Regions from separate parts of the Streptomyces lunaelactis genome, predicted to be linked through region 4. Evidence: riboswitches for the same ligand, from Rfam matches in the RefSeq annotation. Region 4 holds a riboswitch; each other region holds the start of a gene.
What was found. A riboswitch is a leader RNA that binds a small molecule or an ion and turns the genes downstream of it on or off. The one in region 4 is predicted to bind cyclic di-AMP.
Positions count from the first base shown of each region.

Region 1: another riboswitch for cyclic di-AMP. It lies ahead of SLUN_RS36585 (LysM peptidoglycan-binding domain-containing protein); the one in region 4 lies ahead of SLUN_RS05600 (C40 family peptidase).
Region 2: another riboswitch for cyclic di-AMP. It lies ahead of SLUN_RS15990 (LysM peptidoglycan-binding domain-containing protein); the one in region 4 lies ahead of SLUN_RS05600 (C40 family peptidase).
Region 3: another riboswitch for cyclic di-AMP. It lies ahead of SLUN_RS18740 (M23 family metallopeptidase); the one in region 4 lies ahead of SLUN_RS05600 (C40 family peptidase).

Region 1 covers NZ_CP026304.1:7,999,021-8,003,224, reverse strand. The annotation lists gene SLUN_RS36595 (NAD(P)/FAD-dependent oxidoreductase) at 1-1,270, opposite strand, end outside; gene SLUN_RS36590 (hypothetical protein) at 1,269-1,454, shown strand; gene SLUN_RS36585 (LysM peptidoglycan-binding domain-containing protein) at 1,644-2,474, opposite strand; cyclic di-AMP (ydaO/yuaA leader) riboswitch at 2,479-2,637, opposite strand; gene SLUN_RS36580 (DUF1996 domain-containing protein) at 3,278-4,204, opposite strand, start outside.
Region 2 covers NZ_CP026304.1:3,550,012-3,554,215, reverse strand. The annotation lists gene SLUN_RS16000 (cytochrome P450 family protein) at 1-431, shown strand, start outside; gene SLUN_RS15995 (LysM peptidoglycan-binding domain-containing protein) at 579-1,487, shown strand; cyclic di-AMP (ydaO/yuaA leader) riboswitch at 1,786-1,967, shown strand; gene SLUN_RS15990 (LysM peptidoglycan-binding domain-containing protein) at 1,972-2,643, shown strand; gene eno (phosphopyruvate hydratase) at 3,001-4,204, shown strand, end outside.
Region 3 covers NZ_CP026304.1:4,120,234-4,124,437, reverse strand. The annotation lists gene SLUN_RS18755 (MerR family transcriptional regulator) at 1-56, shown strand, start outside; tRNA gene SLUN_RS18750 (tRNA-Met) at 167-240, shown strand; gene SLUN_RS18745 (PP2C family protein-serine/threonine phosphatase) at 505-1,590, shown strand; cyclic di-AMP (ydaO/yuaA leader) riboswitch at 1,931-2,086, shown strand; gene SLUN_RS18740 (M23 family metallopeptidase) at 2,098-3,150, shown strand; gene SLUN_RS18735 (PrsW family intramembrane metalloprotease) at 3,242-4,204, opposite strand, start outside.
Region 4 covers NZ_CP026304.1:1,295,639-1,299,842, forward strand. The annotation lists gene SLUN_RS05590 (ATP-dependent Clp protease proteolytic subunit) at 1-622, shown strand, start outside; gene SLUN_RS05595 (hypothetical protein) at 630-938, shown strand; cyclic di-AMP (ydaO/yuaA leader) riboswitch at 1,284-1,439, shown strand; gene SLUN_RS05600 (C40 family peptidase) at 1,443-1,922, shown strand; gene SLUN_RS05605 (LysE family translocator) at 1,967-2,596, opposite strand; gene SLUN_RS05610 (LysR family transcriptional regulator) at 2,679-3,590, shown strand; gene SLUN_RS05615 (ATP-binding protein) at 3,653-4,084, opposite strand.

The DNA of each region.
Region 1 (4,204 bases), 6.7 Mb from region 4:
CGTGAATGTTGGCGATGCCGTCGATCTGCTGGACCAGGTAGTGCGACATCGACCTGGCCAAGTCGGCTCCGCGGACCAGGAGATGGACGCGGTTGGCATAGCGGGAGAAGTAGACGGCGGCCTGGCCGGCGGAGTTGGCGCCGCCGACGATGTACACGTCCTCCCCCGTGCAGTTGGCTGCTTCGAAGGACGCCGAGCCGTAGAAGACTCCGGCTCCGGTGAACTCGTCGAGGCCCGCCCCCTCCAGCCGCCGGTACGACACCCCCGTCGCCAGGACGACGGTGTGCGCCCCGATCGAGGTCCCGTCGCTGAACCGCAGCACCCGGCCCGCCCCTGCCGCTTCCAGTGACACCACTTCCCGCGCGCTGAGGATCTCGGCGCCGAAGCGGGTGGCCTGCCGACGTGCCCGGTCCGTCAGCTGCGCCCCGGACACTCCGTCGGGGAAACCCAGGTAGTTCTCGATACGGCTGCTCTGGCCGGCCTGCCCGCCGGTCGCGCTCCGCTCCACCAGCACCGTTCGCAGCCCCTCGGACGCCGCGTAGACGGCGGCGCCGAGCCCTGCGGGGCCCGCGCCGATGACGACGACGTCGTAGAAGTCGGCGGCCGGGGTGGTGCTCAGTCCCACTTCGGCGGCGAGCTCGGCCTCGCTCGGCGCCTGCAGGGTCTTGCCGTCGGCCGTGATCACCAGCGGCACGTCGTCGGCGCTGAGACCGGCCGCGTCCAGGAGCCGCCGCCCTTCGGGTTCGTCCGCGGCGACCCAGCGGTAGGGCACGAGATTGCGGGCGAGGAATTCCCGTACGGCGAAGGACGGCGCCGACCAGCGGTGGCCGACGATCCGTGTCTCCCCCACCGCCAGGTCGGGCGCCGCCGCCCACAGCTCCAGCAGCGCGTCCAGCACCGGGTAGAGGTTCTCCTCCGGCGGACTCCACGGCTTGAGCAGGTAATGATCGAGATCGACGATGTTGATCGCGTCTATGGCCGCGCCCGTGTCGGCGTACGCCGTCAGAAGCACCCGTCTGGCCAGGGGGAAGAGGTCCATGGCCGCTTCCAGAAACTGCACGCCGTTCATCGTCGGCATGCGGTAGTCGGCGATCATCACGGCGAGCGGCTCGCCGCGCAGCTTGACCTCCCGCAATGCCTCCAGGGCCTCTGCACCCGAGGGCGCGCGGAGCACGCGATACCGGTCGCCGTACCGGCGCCGGAGGTCGCGGGCGATGGCTCGGGAGACTCCCGGATCGTCGTCGACGGTCAGGATGGTCGGCTTCGCCATGCCCACCATCATGCGCCGCACCGATCACGAATGCGATGCGAATGCGGAACACGACCGGAGTAAGGGCTCGGGCGGCGATCTTCGGCCCGTCGCCATGCAGCCCCTCCGTGACCTGAAGGTCACGCTCGTGGAGCGCCGTCACGTCGGCCCGGTCCGTGCGGCGAGCGCGATCTGTTGCGTTTGAACCTTTCGGCTAAAGAGTCGGTGCGGTGGTACGGGCCAGGCCGGGCCGCAGATCGACGTCGGCGAGCACGTCGCAGCAGGCCGCGCCTGCCCGAGCTGCGGGCGGCAGCAGCCGGGATCGGGGCCGACCTGCACATCTCGGGGCGCTTCACGGGGATCCCGGCGGCCCGAGCCGCCGGGACCCAGAACGTCAGTAAGGTCCGTTGACGTTGTCGATCGAGCCGTACTTGTCGGCGGCGTAGTTGCACGCGGCGGTGATGTTGGCGACCGGATCAAAGCTGTCCATCGCCGTGCCGGGCACGTGGTAGGCCAGGAAGGTCGGCTGGATGACCTGCAGGAGCCCCTTGGACGGCGTTCCGGCGGCGGCGTTGGAGTCCCAGTTGTTGATGGCCAGCGGGTTGCCCGCGGACTCGCGCATGACGTTTCGGTGGATGCCGTCGTAGCTGCCCGGTATGCCGTGCCGGGCCATGACGTCCAGCGACTCCTTGATCCAGCCGTCGAGGTCATTGGAGTAGGCCGCGGGCTTGGAGACGACGGCGGCCTTCTTGGTGGACAGGGTGGACGTCCGCTCGGAACGGTCGGCCCGCTGGGAGGAGGATGCCTTGGACGCGGACGCCTTGGCGGAGGGCGCCTTGGCGGAGGGCGCCTTGGCCTTCTTACCGACGGTCAGCTCGAGTCCGGGATGAATCAGCCGCGGGTCGTCACCGACAGCCTTCCGGTTGTCCTGGTACAGCTTCTTCCAGCCGCCGCTCACGGCGAGCTGGTCCGCGATCTTGGAAAGGGAGTCCCCCGCGACGACCGAATAGGTCGTGGGGCCCGCCTTCTTCGCGGGGGCCGGCGCGGCCGCCGCGATGGCCGGTGCCACGGCCTTCTCGACAGCAACGGGCTGCGCCTGCGCCGCGCCGGCAGCGGTCGCGCCGATCACCGGAAGGACGAGTGCGGCGCCACCCGTGCCCACGACGGCGAGACCCCGGGTGAGTGAGCTGGACTTGGGGCGACGGTGCTTACCCTTTGCGGGCATGACGAATTCCTCTCCGTCGCCTGCGAGGTGAGCTGTCGGGTTCGGGCTGGAGATGCCCGGCCGCAGTATGAATGCGACTTCACCCCAAGCCGTTCCGGATTCCGGATCGGCGGCTTACCTGGGTCCCCCGCTCCTGCCGTACGTGAGTGGGTCGGTTCGGTTTCCGGATGGCGGCAGGATTCGGCGGTCCATCCGGATTGCCGTGACCGTAAGCGAGATGCACCGGAGGGAACAAGCCCTGAATTCAATAGGGCATTCCGCGAGGAGGATCCGCCGCGAGAATATCCCTTGATCCATCCCGAGCGGGAAACTCAACTTTCTTTCTGTGGAACGGGACTGGGCTCATCGGCGCTGTCCACAAATCGCCATAGACGTGACCCATTTCACTGGAGGCAATGCGGAACGGTGTGCCGTGCGGCAGGGCGCGAGAGAAAGATATTTCGCGCGAGTACTACCAATTCAGGCATCATGCGAAATATCAGAGCAACTGCCCACGCAGTAACTTTTCGGGCGAAACGTCACTGCCGGAACGCTTTCTCGACCAAGGTCGCGCAGCGAGTCGCCCTGGCGGACCGCGAAACGCCCCGCGGTTCGCACCACTATTCGCCGCTGTAGGCAAATATGGAGGCTTATGCCGCCTCTGTCCGTTTATCGACCGGCCGCCCCAGACTCTCGGCCGCCGGGACCCTGCTCCTGGGCCTGCGCCCACGCGGTGAACGCCTGAGTGCACAAGAGCGGGGTCCCCATCGTCGACGAGAGGAAACGGGCGGGCGGCGTGGCATCCGCCGCGCCGGATCCGGACGTCAGCCGCACCTACGGCCGTTGTTGATGCAGCTCACCGCTTTCCTCATCAGCGACGCGGACATCACGTTGATGAAGTCGCCATGGTCCGTCACCGGCTTGTGCAACTGCTCAGGGAAGCTGTCGACGGCGAACACGGAGCCGGGCGCGATCTTGTACGTGATCCGCTGGACCAGTTGAGGAATGGCCCGGAATCCCTTCGGGCACGCGCCGTTGGGGCGCGCGAAGGTCACATGCGTGCGGTGGTTCGCGCTGTCGGTGTTCTGGCCGTCCCAGCAGCTCTGGAAATTGAACGTACGCACCACGTTGCTGCCGCGCGGGCACAGCGGGTATTTGTCCTTGAGCTGTCGGTTCTCGAAGCCGGTGCAGCTCCAGGATGCGTTGGCATTGGCTGTTCCATTGGTGAACGCCTTGGCGTCGCCGGTGATGATGCGCAGGAATGTGGGCATCGCCGTGACTTTGCCGACGGGACTGCCGCGGAAGGTGAGTTGCACGGAAGCGGGCTGGAGAATGCGTCCGACGTTGCCGTCCTGTCCGCCGCCGGGAAGATTGGCGTCGGCCTCGATCTTCCCGTTGCGCAGTCGCAGCACCGGCCAATAGTGCGTGGAGCGGTCGCCGTTGGTGCACGTCGTATTGGCGGTGGCCAGGTCGTCATTGGTGGAGAAGGCATCGGTCTCGAGGTTGCCGACGTAGTCGTGCATGTGGTGGGCGCCGTTGCTCACACCGGGGGCGACGATGACGTTGTCGGGGTTGAAGTGCTTGTTCTCGTTGCGACCGCAGCGCGACTTGAAGGTGCCACGGGAGGCGTTGCTCCGTACGCGGGGCTCGGCGACATTGGGCCGCACCTTGCGGATGTCCACGAAGTCCGACCTTCGGGGACCCGTCTGCCCCTGACCGCCCGCGGCCGGCGCGGAGGCACTGGCAGCAGG
Region 2 (4,204 bases), 2.3 Mb from region 4:
ACGACGGACCGGTGGAGCTCGCGACCTGGCGGTTCGCCACCGAGCCGCTCAGCCTCGGCGGGCAGGACATCGCGGCGGGCGATCCCGTACTCGTCGTACTCGCGGCGGCGGACCGCGACCCCGAGCGGTTCGCGGACCCGGACACCCTGGACCTCACCCGGCGCGACAACCAGCACCTCGGGTACGGGCACGGCATCCACTACTGCCTCGGGGCGCCGCTCGCCCGGCTGGAGGGCCAGACGGCCCTCGCGACCCTGCTCCGCAGGATGCCCGACCTGCGGCTTGCGGGAGATCCGGCCGATTTGCGGTGGCGTGGGGGGCTCATCATGCGTGGATTGCGTACTCTGCCCGTTGCTTGGGGGTCTGGGGGTCCCCCCGGGAGGTCGACTGCGGCACACCCGGACGGATCTGACGAGCTTTCAGGACTGTGACTTTCACGTTATCTCCGCTGTATCGACTTGTGACTTGCGTGTGAATACGGCTACGTTCACCGTCGTCCCACCAGTCACGTCGGTTACGTGAGTCAGGTCCGTAATCACGTCTGCAGTCACGTCTGTAGTCACGCGAAAGGCAACCGCATGCGCTCCGGGAACGGACGGCACCGCCGACCCCGCCAGGCTCCGGCCATCGTCGTCGCGGCAGGGGTGACGGGATCGGCCATCGCCATTCCACTGCTCGGCGCGGGGTCGGCCTCCGCCGCCGACGCCGCCACTTGGGACCGCGTCGCGGAGTGCGAGAGCGGCGGCATGTGGAGCGCCGACCTCGGCAACGGATACTACGGCGGCCTGCAGTTCTCGCCGGAGACCTGGCAGGACTTCGGCGGCACGGCGTACGCGCCCAGCGCCGACCTCGCCAGCCGCTCCCAGCAGATAGCCGTCGCGCAGAAGGCCCTCGACGCACAGGGTCCCGGGGCGTGGGCCGGTTGCGCGGCCCTCGCCGGGCTGACGAACGACGGCGCCGCGACCGGCGTCGACCCGGGCGCCATGCCGACACCGGGGCAGGGCGCCCCCACCGAGCCGGCCGCGCCCACGACGCCGCCCTCCGCCGAGCCGTCCAGGACGGCGAAGGCCTCGAAGCCCGCCACGGCCACTCCGGACTCCACCGAGGCCGGTGCCGACGCGAATGCCGACAGCGGCAACGGCAAGCACCGCGGCACCCCCGTCGAGACGGCCGAACCCGGCAATACGACTGAACCCGGCAATACGGACAACGAGCGCGAAGCCGGCCGCCACGCCTCGCGAGGTGACGGTGCGGCGCGCGACGGAGCGGGCAGTACGGACGAGACAGGCGAAGCCGGTCAGGCCGGCAACGCGGACGCGGCGCCCGGCGACTACACGGTCCGCGCCGGTGACAGCCTGTGGTCCATCGTCGACGAGCAGAAGCTGCCCGGCGGCTGGTCTGCGCTCTACAAGGCGAACGAGAAGACCATCGGCGGCGATCCCGACCTCGTCCTCCCTGGCCAGAGCCTCGATCTCGGCCGGAAGTAGCCGCAGTCCGGGCGCAGTTCGGGCGCGGCGCGGGCGGCGGTTCGCGGGCTTATGTCCGAGTCTGTCCAAGTGAGACAAGGGTCTCTTTGTCCCAACTGCCGCATCTCGCCCGGCGGAACCGTACATTCCGCCCCTCACCTGCGGAAACGGATGTTCCGCAAGGGGCAGGATGGGCGTTTTCTCCCCGATGTTCGCCTTTGAACATCGGGGAGCGCTGTGTCTACGGTCTGAACCGCTCGCCATCGCGGGCACCACTGACCGTCACGCCGAATCCTGCCGTCGGTCGGGGGGAGCAGTCGTCGCGAAAGCGCCGAAGGCAGGAGCGGGGGACCCAAGGTAAGCGCCGGGCCCGGCTGTTGAGAGACGTACGCAACGGCCAAGGACCGGCTTGGGGTGAAGCCGCGCGCTAGGACGCGCGGCCGGGCAACTCACTTGGCCCGAACCCGACAGCTCACCTCGTAGGCGTCGGTGAGGAGAGAGTTCCATGCTGTTTTCCAGCAAGGCAAAGCACCGCCGCCCGTCCAAGGTCACCCGTATCGCCGCCCTCGCCGGTATCACCGGTGCGGCCGTCGCCGTCCCGCTGATGGGCGCCACCTCGGCCTCCGCCGCGACGACCGCCGAGTGGGACCAGGTCGCGCAGTGCGAGTCCGGCGGCAACTGGTCGATCAACACCGGCAACGGCTACTACGGCGGCCTGCAGTTCTCGGCCTCCACCTGGGCCGCGTACGGCGGCACCGCATACGCCTCCAGCGCCGACCAGGCCTCCAAGTCCCAGCAGATAGCGGTCGCCGAGAAGGTCCTGGCCGGCCAGGGCAAGGGTGCCTGGCCGAGCTGCGGCGTCGGCCTGTCCAACGCCGCGAACGACGCCGGCTCCGCCGCCGCGCAGCCGAAGGCGCAGCCCGCCCCGAAGCGCGCCGAGGCTCCCACCACCCGTTCCGAGCGCCCCGCCGCCCCGGCGAAGTCCGCGAAGCCCGCCAAGGCCAAGGACGTCAAGAAGGGCGACGGCGAGTACAAGGTCAAGGCCGGCGACACCCTCGGCAAGATCGCCGAGGCCGAGAAGGTCAAGGGCGGCTGGCAGAAGCTGTTCGACCTGAACAAGGACATCGTCGACGACGCCGACGTGATCTTCCCGGGCCAGCAGCTCCACCTGAGCTGACCCGAGGACCCGAGGACCCGGAGCCCCAGGACTCCGGTGGACCCGGCGGCCCACCGAACCCTGCGGACCCTGCGGACCCCCGTCCCCCACAGCCACCCCGGTCCGGCGCGCATTCCCCCGTACGCGCCGGGCCGGGGTTCTGCCTGTCACGGCCACGCTCGCGCCTGCCGGTCACCCCTCCTCGGCGTTACCGACAGGTAGTTCACCTGCCGTTTGTCCGGCGTCGCGAGTCTTCGGGCCCTTTTTCGTCCCAGCGGGCGGGCATCGGCCGGCCGATGCCCGCCCGCCGGATAGGCTCATGGCGCAAGGCCAAAGAGACCCTGCACTTCAAGCGTCACATCCCAGAAGGAGATGCTCGTGCCGTCCATCGACGTCGTCGTAGCCCGGGAAATCCTGGACTCCCGAGGCAACCCCACGGTCGAGGTCGAGGTTGGCCTCGACGACGGCAGCACGGGCCGTGCTGCTGTTCCGTCCGGCGCCTCCACCGGTGCGTTCGAGGCTCTTGAGCTCCGTGACGGTGACCAGAACCGCTATCAGGGCAAGGGCGTCGAGAAGGCCGTTCTCGCCGTGATCGAGCAGATCGGCCCGGAGCTCGTCGGTTACGACGCCACCGAGCAGCGTCTGATCGACCAGGCGATGTTCGACCTGGACGCCACCCCGGACAAGTCCTCCCTCGGCGCCAACGCCATCCTCGGCGTCTCCCTCGCCGTCGCGCACGCCGCCTCCGAGGCCTCCGACCTGCCGCTCTTCCGCTACCTCGGCGGCCCGAACGCGCACCTGCTGCCCGTTCCGATGATGAACATCCTGAACGGCGGCTCGCACGCCGACTCCAACGTGGACATCCAGGAGTTCATGATCGCGCCGATCGGCGCCGAGTCCTTCTCCGAGGCCCTGCGCTGGGGCGCCGAGGTCTACCACACCCTGAAGAAGGTCCTGAAGGAGAAGGGGCTCTCCACCGGCCTCGGCGACGAGGGCGGCTTCGCGCCGAACCTCGACTCGAACCGTGCCGCGCTGGACCTCATCCTCGAGGCCATCAAGCAGGCCGGTTACGCCCCCGGCCAGGACATCGCGCTCGCGCTCGACGTCGCCGCGTCCGAGTTCTACAAGGACGGCACGTACCAGTTCGAGGGCAAGTCCCGCTCGGCCGCCGAGATGACCGAGTACTACGAGGACCTCGTCGCCTCGTACCCGCTGGTCTCCATCGAGGACCCGCTGTTCGAGGACGACTGGGCCGGCTGGAAGGTGCTCACCGACAAGCTGGGCGCCAAGGTCCAGATCGTCGGCGACGACCTGTTCGTCACCAACCCCGAGCGTCTGGCCCGCGGCATCGAGGAGGGCTCCGCGAACGCCCTGCTCGTCAAGGTCAACCAGATCGGTTCGCTGACCGAGACCCTCGACGCCGTCGAGCTCGCCCAGCGCAGCGGCTTCAAGTGCATGATGTCCCACCGCTCCGGTGAGACCGAGGACGTCACCATCGCCGACCTGGCCGTCGCCACCAACTGCGGCCAGATCAAGACCGGCGCCCCGGCCCGCTCCGAGCGCGTCGCCAAGTACAACCAGC
Region 3 (4,204 bases), 2.8 Mb from region 4:
CCTTCGTCCGGGACGCGATGAAGGTGTACGGGGAGCGGCACCTCACGGACGGGTGACGGCCCCGCGGGCGGACCCGGCCGTTCCCGGCAGTGAGCTGCCTGCCTCGGGCCCCCTTCGCAGGGTGGAGTTGATCTTGCTCCGGATGGCGTAAGGTTGCATTCAACGGCGCGGGGTGGAGCAGCTCGGTAGCTCGCTGGGCTCATAACCCAGAGGTCGCAGGTTCAAATCCTGTCCCCGCTACTGAAGACACTGGCCCGGCACTCGATCAGAGTGCCGGGCCAGTGTCGTACCCGGCCCGGCGAGATCGGCCGGACAGGACCTGAGGCCCCATGAGGTCGTCGCCCGGTTGGCCGACGGTGAGTCGCCGCCCGGCGCGGCTGCGGCCAGCCTGGGAAGAGCGCGGTACCGTCCGCGGCTGTGGGTGGACCAGGCAGGAGATCACTGGTGGTGCACCGAGAGCAGGACGGCGGCGGCAACGCCAATCGCCTTGTCCGCGTCCTGCCCATGATGATGATCATCGGCGGTGTTGTCTTCGATCTCGCGACGCCGGCCGGGTTCACCGCCTCGCCGCTCCTCGCGGCCGCACCGTTGATCGCCGCACCGTTCTTCTCCCTGCTCAACACCGTGCTGACCGGCGTCGCGGCAATCGCCGCCGCGGTCGGTCTTGAGCTTTACAACCGCACCCTGGGCAATGTCACCTCCAGCACGGAGGTGGGCACCGTCGTCACCGTCGCCGGGCTCGCGGTGCTCATCAACCGGGTCGTACGGCTCGGTGGGGAGCGGCTGGCCTCCGCCCGCGTCATCGCCGAGACCGCGCAGCGGGCCGTGCTGCCCACTCCCGCGGACCGGATCGGCGGGCTGCAGGTCGCCGCGCGGTACGAGGCGGCGCAGGCGGACGCGTTCATCGGCGGTGACCTCTTCGCCGTACAGGACACTCCGTACGGCGTACGCCTCATCGTGGGCGACGTCCGGGGCAAGGGCATGGAGGCGGTCGAGTCGGTGGCCATCGTCATCGGGGCGTTCCGGGAGGCCGCCGAGCAGGAGAGCTCGCTCGAAGGGGTCGCCGGGCGCCTGGAGCGGGCGCTGGCGCGCGAGGGCGAGCGGCGGGCAGGTCTGGAATCCGTCGAGGGGTTCACCACCGCCGTACTCGGCGAGATCCCGCGCGCCCGCAGTGTGGTGCGGCTGGTGAACCGCGGGCATCCGGAGCCGCTGGTGCTGTACGCCGACGGGGGCCTGGACAGCCTGCGGCCGGCCAAGGCCGCGCTGCCCCTGGGGATGGGTCTGGGGGAGTGGCCGGACCGGGCGGGGGAGTATCCGCTGCCCGCCGGGGCCACGCTGCTCCTGTACACGGACGGTGTGTCCGAGGCGCGCGACCGCCGCGGCGTCTTCTACGACCCGGGCGAACGGCTCGCCGGGCGGCTCTTTCCGGGGCCCGAGGAACTGCTGGACGCGATCGTCGACGACGTACGCAGGCATACGGGCGGCGGCTCCACCGACGACATGGCGCTGCTGGCGGTCAGCCGCCCCGCCGAGGGGCAGCCGGACCGCCGCAGGACCGTACCCGTGGTGAAGGGCGAGGAGAGCGAGTGAGCGGTCGGGTCAGCCGCTGAATGCTCGGCCGTGCGGGCCGGTGAAGGCCACCGCGCGCTCGTCGGCGGGCCGCTCCCTCATCCGCCTGATCAACCGGACAGAATCTGGTCGCGCACCGTGTGTAATCGAAGGACACCCCTCCGCATAACATTTGATGCACCGTCAGAAGTGTGAAGTGACCTGAGGGGCGATCAAGTCGTCCGGCTCCGCCTGCATGTGTCCCGGTAAGTCCCGGCCGATGTTGTTAATGATCAGTCGGAACAGCTTGGAATCCGGCCCTGGTGTCTATTAACGTTCGATAACGCAGCGCGGTCGTCCCAGTCGTCGCAAGAGACGGCACCGTGCGCACGCGCCGAATTCCGCAAGGGAACCGGGGAACCACCAATTGGGGTGAATCGGGCACCTTTTGCCGCTTTTTTCGCGGTTGAAGCGCCCGTAGGAGACCTTCCTGCTCCGAACCCGTCAGCTAACCCGGTAGGCGAGAAGGAAGGAAAGGAGTACGCCTCCGTGGCGTCCAACAACCCTGCCCCAGTAGCCCCTCTGCATTCTGACTACTTCGGTGACGAGGTGGCGGAGCGGGCATGGGAGGAATGGAACCCCACCGAGGACTCCGTCCGTCCGGTGCGCGGTCGGCACCGTGTGATGAAGCAGCGCGGCGGACTCGCCCGCAGCTCCACTGTGCTGGGCGTCGGTGTGATCGCGGCGGTCGGCGCGGGTGGCATGGCCACCGCGCAGGACAAGCCACCGGTCTCCATATCGCTTCCCGACTCGATCGCGGACAACCTGCCCGACGCCAAGTCCCTGCCGGGCGTCGGCTCCTTGATGTCCGACGACTCCTCCGACGAGGAGCCGGGGAACGCCTCGCCGCTCACGGCGATGTCCCTGGCCTCGGACACCGGTTCCGGCGGGACCGGCGTGGACCAGGAGGCCGGCGCGGGGGAGGCCCTGCGCGCCCGGATCCTCCAGCAGGCCGAGCAGCAGCAGTCCGAGGCGGCCGCCGAGGAGAAGGCCGCGGCGGAGAAGCTCGCCGCCGACCAGGCCGCGGCGGAGGCGAAGAGGCAGCAGACGGCGGCGGAGGCGAAGGCCGAGGCCGCGAAGCAGGCGGCCGAGGCGGCGGCGGAGGCCAAGGCGGAGGCCGAGCGGCTCGCGCAGCTGGCGAAGAGCTACGCGCTCCCCACCTCCTCGTACACGATCACCTCCACCTTCGGCCAGTCCGGCTCCCTGTGGGCCTCGGGCCAGCACACCGGCCTGGACTTCGCCGCCCCGACGGGCACGCCCCTCAAGGCGGTGCACACGGGCACCGTCACGGCGGCGGGCTGGTCGGGTTCGTACGGCTACCGCACGGTCCTGGAGCTCGAGGACGGTACGGAGGTCTGGTACGCCCACCAGTCGTCGATCTCGGTCAGCGTCGGGCAGAAGGTGACGACGGGCGAGACGATCGGCCGCGTCGGCGCGACGGGCAATGTCACGGGCGCGCACCTGCACCTCGAGGTCCACACATCGGGCGGCACGGGCATCGACCCGATGACCTGGCTGCGGGACAAGGGCCTCACGGTCTGAGCTCTTCTCGGTTCTTCTTACGGCGCCCCTCGCACCGAACGGTGCGAGGGGCGCCGCGCGTTGCCGCCCGGCCTGACCAAAACGAAAGACCCTAGCTGCGGTACGGGTTGTAGCCGCCGTAGTCGCGGTGCGGCGGCGGCACCGGCACCCGGCCCGTCGCCCGTGCCGCGTACGTCAGCGCGGGCGCGGCCACCTCCTTGCGCTGCCACAGATGGTGCAGCAGCTCCTGCTCGCGCTCCACGAAGTCCGGGCCCGCCGCGCCGCGGTGGGCCCGGTGGCGCAGAAAGGCCAGGGACGTCGCAAACGTCTCGTACTCCGACACGGCGTGCGCCGCGGCCGGGCCGTGCATCCGCCGGGCGACGTCGCGCGCCATCGTGCGTGCCCGCATCGAGGACAGCGCGCGCGGCTCGGCGGCCGTCAGCCAGCCGGCCGCGGCGTACGCGGGCAGCTCGGCGGATATCGTGCGCAGCTCGCGCTGCCTGGTCCAGATCGTCAGCCAGGTCAGCAGTCCGAAGACGGGGACCATGAACGCCCCGTACACGCCGTAGAAGCCGAAGGGGCCCAAGAGCGACGCCGAGCCGTTCCACAGGGCGTGCATGCCCATCGCGAGGGCGAGGCCGAGCAGGGGCAGGGCGACCCGGCGGATCTTCTGGCGCTGTGTGGCGAGTGCCGCGATCCCGAAGCCGATGCCGGTGAGCACGGTGAACAGCGGATGCGCGAACGGCGACATCACGACCCGTACGAAGAAGGTCGCCGCGGTCACCGAGGCGAGCCCCGATGCGCCTATCTCCTGGTCCTCACCGAAGGCGGTGCCCAGGTAGAGGATGTTCTCGGTGAAGGCGAAGCCGGTCGCGGTGAAGCCCGCCACGACCACACCGTCGACGATCCCGGTGAAGTCCCGTCTGCGGAAGAGGAAGATGAGCAGCACCGCGGCGGCCTTCGCGCTCTCCTCGACGATCGGGGCTATCACCGTCGCGCCGAGGGTGTCCGCGCTCGCCGGGTCCGCGGTGGCGGTGGCTATCCAGCGGGTCGCGAAGGAGTTCGCGATGATCGC
Region 4 (4,204 bases):
CGCCCGCTACGTCCTGCCCCAGTTCACCGAGCGCACCAGCTCGGGGACCCGCACCCTCGACCCGTACTCCAGGCTGCTGGAGGAGCGGATCATCTTTCTCGGGACCGCCGTCGACGACACCTCGGCCAATGACGTGATCGCGCAGTTCCTGCACCTCGAGTACGCGGCGCCGGACCGCGACATCTCCCTGTACATCAACTCCCCCGGCGGCTCACCCAGCGCCATGTCGGCGATCTACGACACGATGCAGGTGGTCACCTGCGACATCGAGACGACCTGCCTGGGCCAGGCAGCCTCGACCGCCGCCCTTCTCCTCGCCGCCGGCGCCCCCGGAAAGCGGATGGCACTGCCCGGCGCCCGGATCGTCGTCCAGCAGCCCGCCTTCGAGGAGCCGTTGCGGGGCCGGCCGTCCGATCTGGAGATCCACGCGCAGGAGTTGCTGCGGCTGCGCGCCCAACTCACCGACATGTTCGTGCGCCACACCGGCCAGACACCGGAGCGGGTCACCGAGGACCTGGAGCGCGACAAGATCTTCGACGCCGAGGACGCCAAGTCCTACGGCCTGGTGGACCACGTGATCAAGAACCGCAAGACCTCGCTCATCAGCCCCGGTTCGCGGTGAGCGCCCGATGCTGCCACCCGAGCTGCCGCCGCTGCCCGCGCTGACCCGCGCCGAGGCCGAGTTCATCGACAGCTATCTCGAAGTCGTCGATCTGCTGGGGCAGATCAATCCGGCCCGCTCGACGCACACCTATGGCGCACTCCGCGCGGCCCAGGCCCTGGTGGGCCGGGCCGGCGCGCTCAAGGAGGCCCTGACGCTGATGCATACGCGCGGCGAGAGCGAGGTACACGCGGCGACACTCGCCGGGGCGCTCAGAGTGCTCGACGGAGAGCGCAGGGCGCGCCGCGTGACGATGCCTCCAGCTTCCATGCCTTGACGTGCCCTCTGCTCTCGTCTACGCCATCGGAGTACGAATGTGTGTACCCCGTTCGGTGTAGTAGTCGCCTCAACCGCAGTACCGGACAACTTGCGCAACACGACTACCGATCTGGCGGAATGAGTCGTTCCGCTGCTGGTGCAGGGGTCGGCAGCTGTCGCGGACCGGTCACAAAAACGGCCCTGTCCACCCGAACAGATCAAGGGTGACGAGACTCACATACCGTCGTTTCGGCTCGGAAATCCGGCACGGTGTGGGTCAAGATCCCAGAGACGACAAGCCCCCGCCACCTCGGCGGGGCGGTCCGGGTGGACGCCGAGTCCTGCCGCCGCTCCGGATGTCTGGTCGACAGAAGTGCATCGGCAGGAGTGGAGGACCCGAGCACGACGGGGTGGCCGGACAGACCGGCCGTCCCTAGGGGTGAAGCCGCATCCGCGGCCGGGCATCTTCGTCCGTCCGAACCCGACAGGTCATCCTTCACAGGCGGCTGACGAAGGGTTGCGCATGACCGCGCAGATTCATGTCCCGTCTCTGATCTCCCGGGCGGGTGCCGTATCGGCCCTGACCCTCGCGGCCGTCGGGGGCTCGATGCTGGCGCCGGGCGCCGCGTCCGAGGCACACGCGGCGACTACGGTCCATGCGGGCAAGGCCCTCAAGGTGGCGGCCTCGAAGAGGGGGGCGCCATACCGCTACGGCGCCGCGGGCCCGTCGCGGTTCGACTGCTCGGGCCTGACGCTCTACTCGTACAAGAAGGCCGGCAAGAAGCTGCCACGCACGGCCCAGCAGCAGTACAACAAGTCCAAGCATGTCTCGCGCATGTCGCGGCAGCGCGGGGACCTGGTCTTCTTCCACTCGGGGGGCTCCGTGTACCACGTGGGGATCTATGCGGGGAGCGGGAAGATCTGGCACTCGCCGAAGTCGGGGTCGGTGGTGCGGCTGGAGAAGATCTGGTCGAAGCGCGTGTGGTACGGCCGGGTCCGCTGACGGTTTCCGGGCTCCGCCCCGGACCCCGCGCAGCGGACGCCGCCTCAGTGCGTCAGCGGCTCCGCCAGCAGCGTCGCGCCCAGCGCCGTCAGCGCCCCTCCCGTGACCCCCTCCACCGCGCGCGTCGTACGCGGGCGCCGCAGCCACCCGCCCAGCCGGTCCACCAGCAGCGCCACCATGGGGAACCACAGCAGCGCCAGCAGGACGACGATCGTCGCGAGCAGCAACGTGCGCGGCAGCACCGGGGCGCCCTCCGGGACGAACTGCGGCAGCAGGCTGAGGAACAGCACCGGCGCCTTCGGGTTGAGGACGTTGGTGAGGAAGCCCTGCCGCAGACTGCGCCGGACGCCGCCGGCCGGCGCTCCGTCGGGCTCCGCCACCTCCAGCCCCGGACGCAGCGCGGCGCGCACGGCCTTGATGCCGAGGTAGAGCACATACGCGCCGCCCACGATCTGCAGCGTCCGGTAGAGCACCGGCACCGCGACCAGTACGGCCGCGAGTCCCGCGACCGCCAGCGCCGTGTGCACCACAAGTCCCCCGGCCACGCCGACCGCGCAGGCCACACCCGCACGGCGGGAGGCGAGAGCGTTGCGCACGACGACGGTGAAATCCGCGCCCGGCATGGCGACCATGCCCGCGGCGACCCCGATGAAGGCGATCAGTTGTGCGTCCATGCCGACCATCCTGGACCCGTGCAGGCCTTAGCGTGTACTTGGAATCCTCGGGGTCTGCCTAAAGAAACGCTTAAGGGGTGGCATGTACGACCCGACACGACTGGCCGCGCTGGTGGCGGTCGCGGAGGCCGGTTCGATCACCCGCGCCGCCGCCCGTATGGGCTACACCGCGCCCGCGCTCTCCCAGCAGCTGGCCAAACTGGAGCGCGAGGCGGGTGCGGCGCTGCTGGTGCGGCACCACCGTGGGGCACGGCTGACGGCTGCGGGCGAGCTGCTGGCATCCCGGGCCCGCCGGGTGCTGGACGAGATGGACCGGGCGAGGCACGAGCTGGCGCGGCTCGCGGGGCTCTCCGGCGGGCGGCTGCGCGTGGGCACTTTCACCACGGTCGGCATCCATCTGCTGCCGCCGGTACTGAGCGCTTTCCGCCGGGCGCATCCGGATGTGGAGCTGACCGTCGCGGAGTACGAGCCGCCGGGCGGCGTCCTGGCGGTGGCGGCCGGCGAGGTGGATCTGGCGCTGACCCATGCGTACGAACCCGCCGATCCGGCGCCGTCGCCCGCGGGCGTCGTGCTGGAACCGCTGCTCGTGGAGGAGTTGGTGCTGGTGACGGCGCCCGGTCATGCGCTGGCGGGCGGCTCGGGCCGGCTCCCGGTGGCCGAGCTGGCCGGACAGCCACTGATCAGCAGCGCGCCGTCGCATCCGCCGCGCAAGGGCGTGGAGGGTGCGCTGGCGCGGGCCGGGGCTGCTCCTGCCGTGGTGTGCGAGTCACCGGGCTACGGGCTGGTGTGCGCGCTCGTCAGCGCGGGTCTGGGGGTGGCGGTGGTGCCGGAGATGGTCGCGGGGATGTCCGCGACGCCGCTCGGCGTACGGCAGTTGGAGCCGGCGGCCTTCAGGCGGACGATCTCGGTGGCGCACCGGGGCGGGGAGTCGAGTCCCGCCGCCGAGTCCCTGCGGGCTCTGCTGCGCGGCACGTTCGGCCGCGCAGGCGGCTAAGCGGCCCCGGGGAAGTCCGGGCGGGGTGCCTGACAGGGCCTGAGGCGTACCCTCCGGGGGCGTCAGCCCTGGACCGGGACCGACCACGGCAGGGCGATCCAGACGGTTTTGCCGCCCTCCGGGGTCGGCGTGACGGAGAGCTGTCCACCCCACTCCGCGGTCAGGCTGCGGATGATGACCATGCCGCGGCCGTTGTCCTGGCGGACGGCGGCCGGCAGCCGCTGCGGCCAGCGGGGGTGGCTGTCGGTGACGCCGATGCGCAGCTGCTCGTCCCGGTCGAGACGGAGGTCGACGGTGAAGGTCGGCGACTGGCCGAAGGTGTGCTGGACTGCGTTCGTGGCGAGCTCGGAGACGATCAGCCGCACGGTGTCGACGGCCTCGGTCTCGACCGGCAGGCCCCATTCGGCGATGACGTGCGTTGCGTATCTGCGGGCCTCGGAGACCGAGGCGGGATCGCTCGGCAGAGTGAGGGAGGCTTCCTGATGGTCTGCCATGGCGACGCTGTCCCTTTCCCACCGGGGCCGGGCTCCGACTCGTAGCGGATGAATGCGAGGGCGGCCACGGATTGCGCTTCGCGCCAGAGTGCCACTGATCGTGCCGTCAGAGGTGGTGAT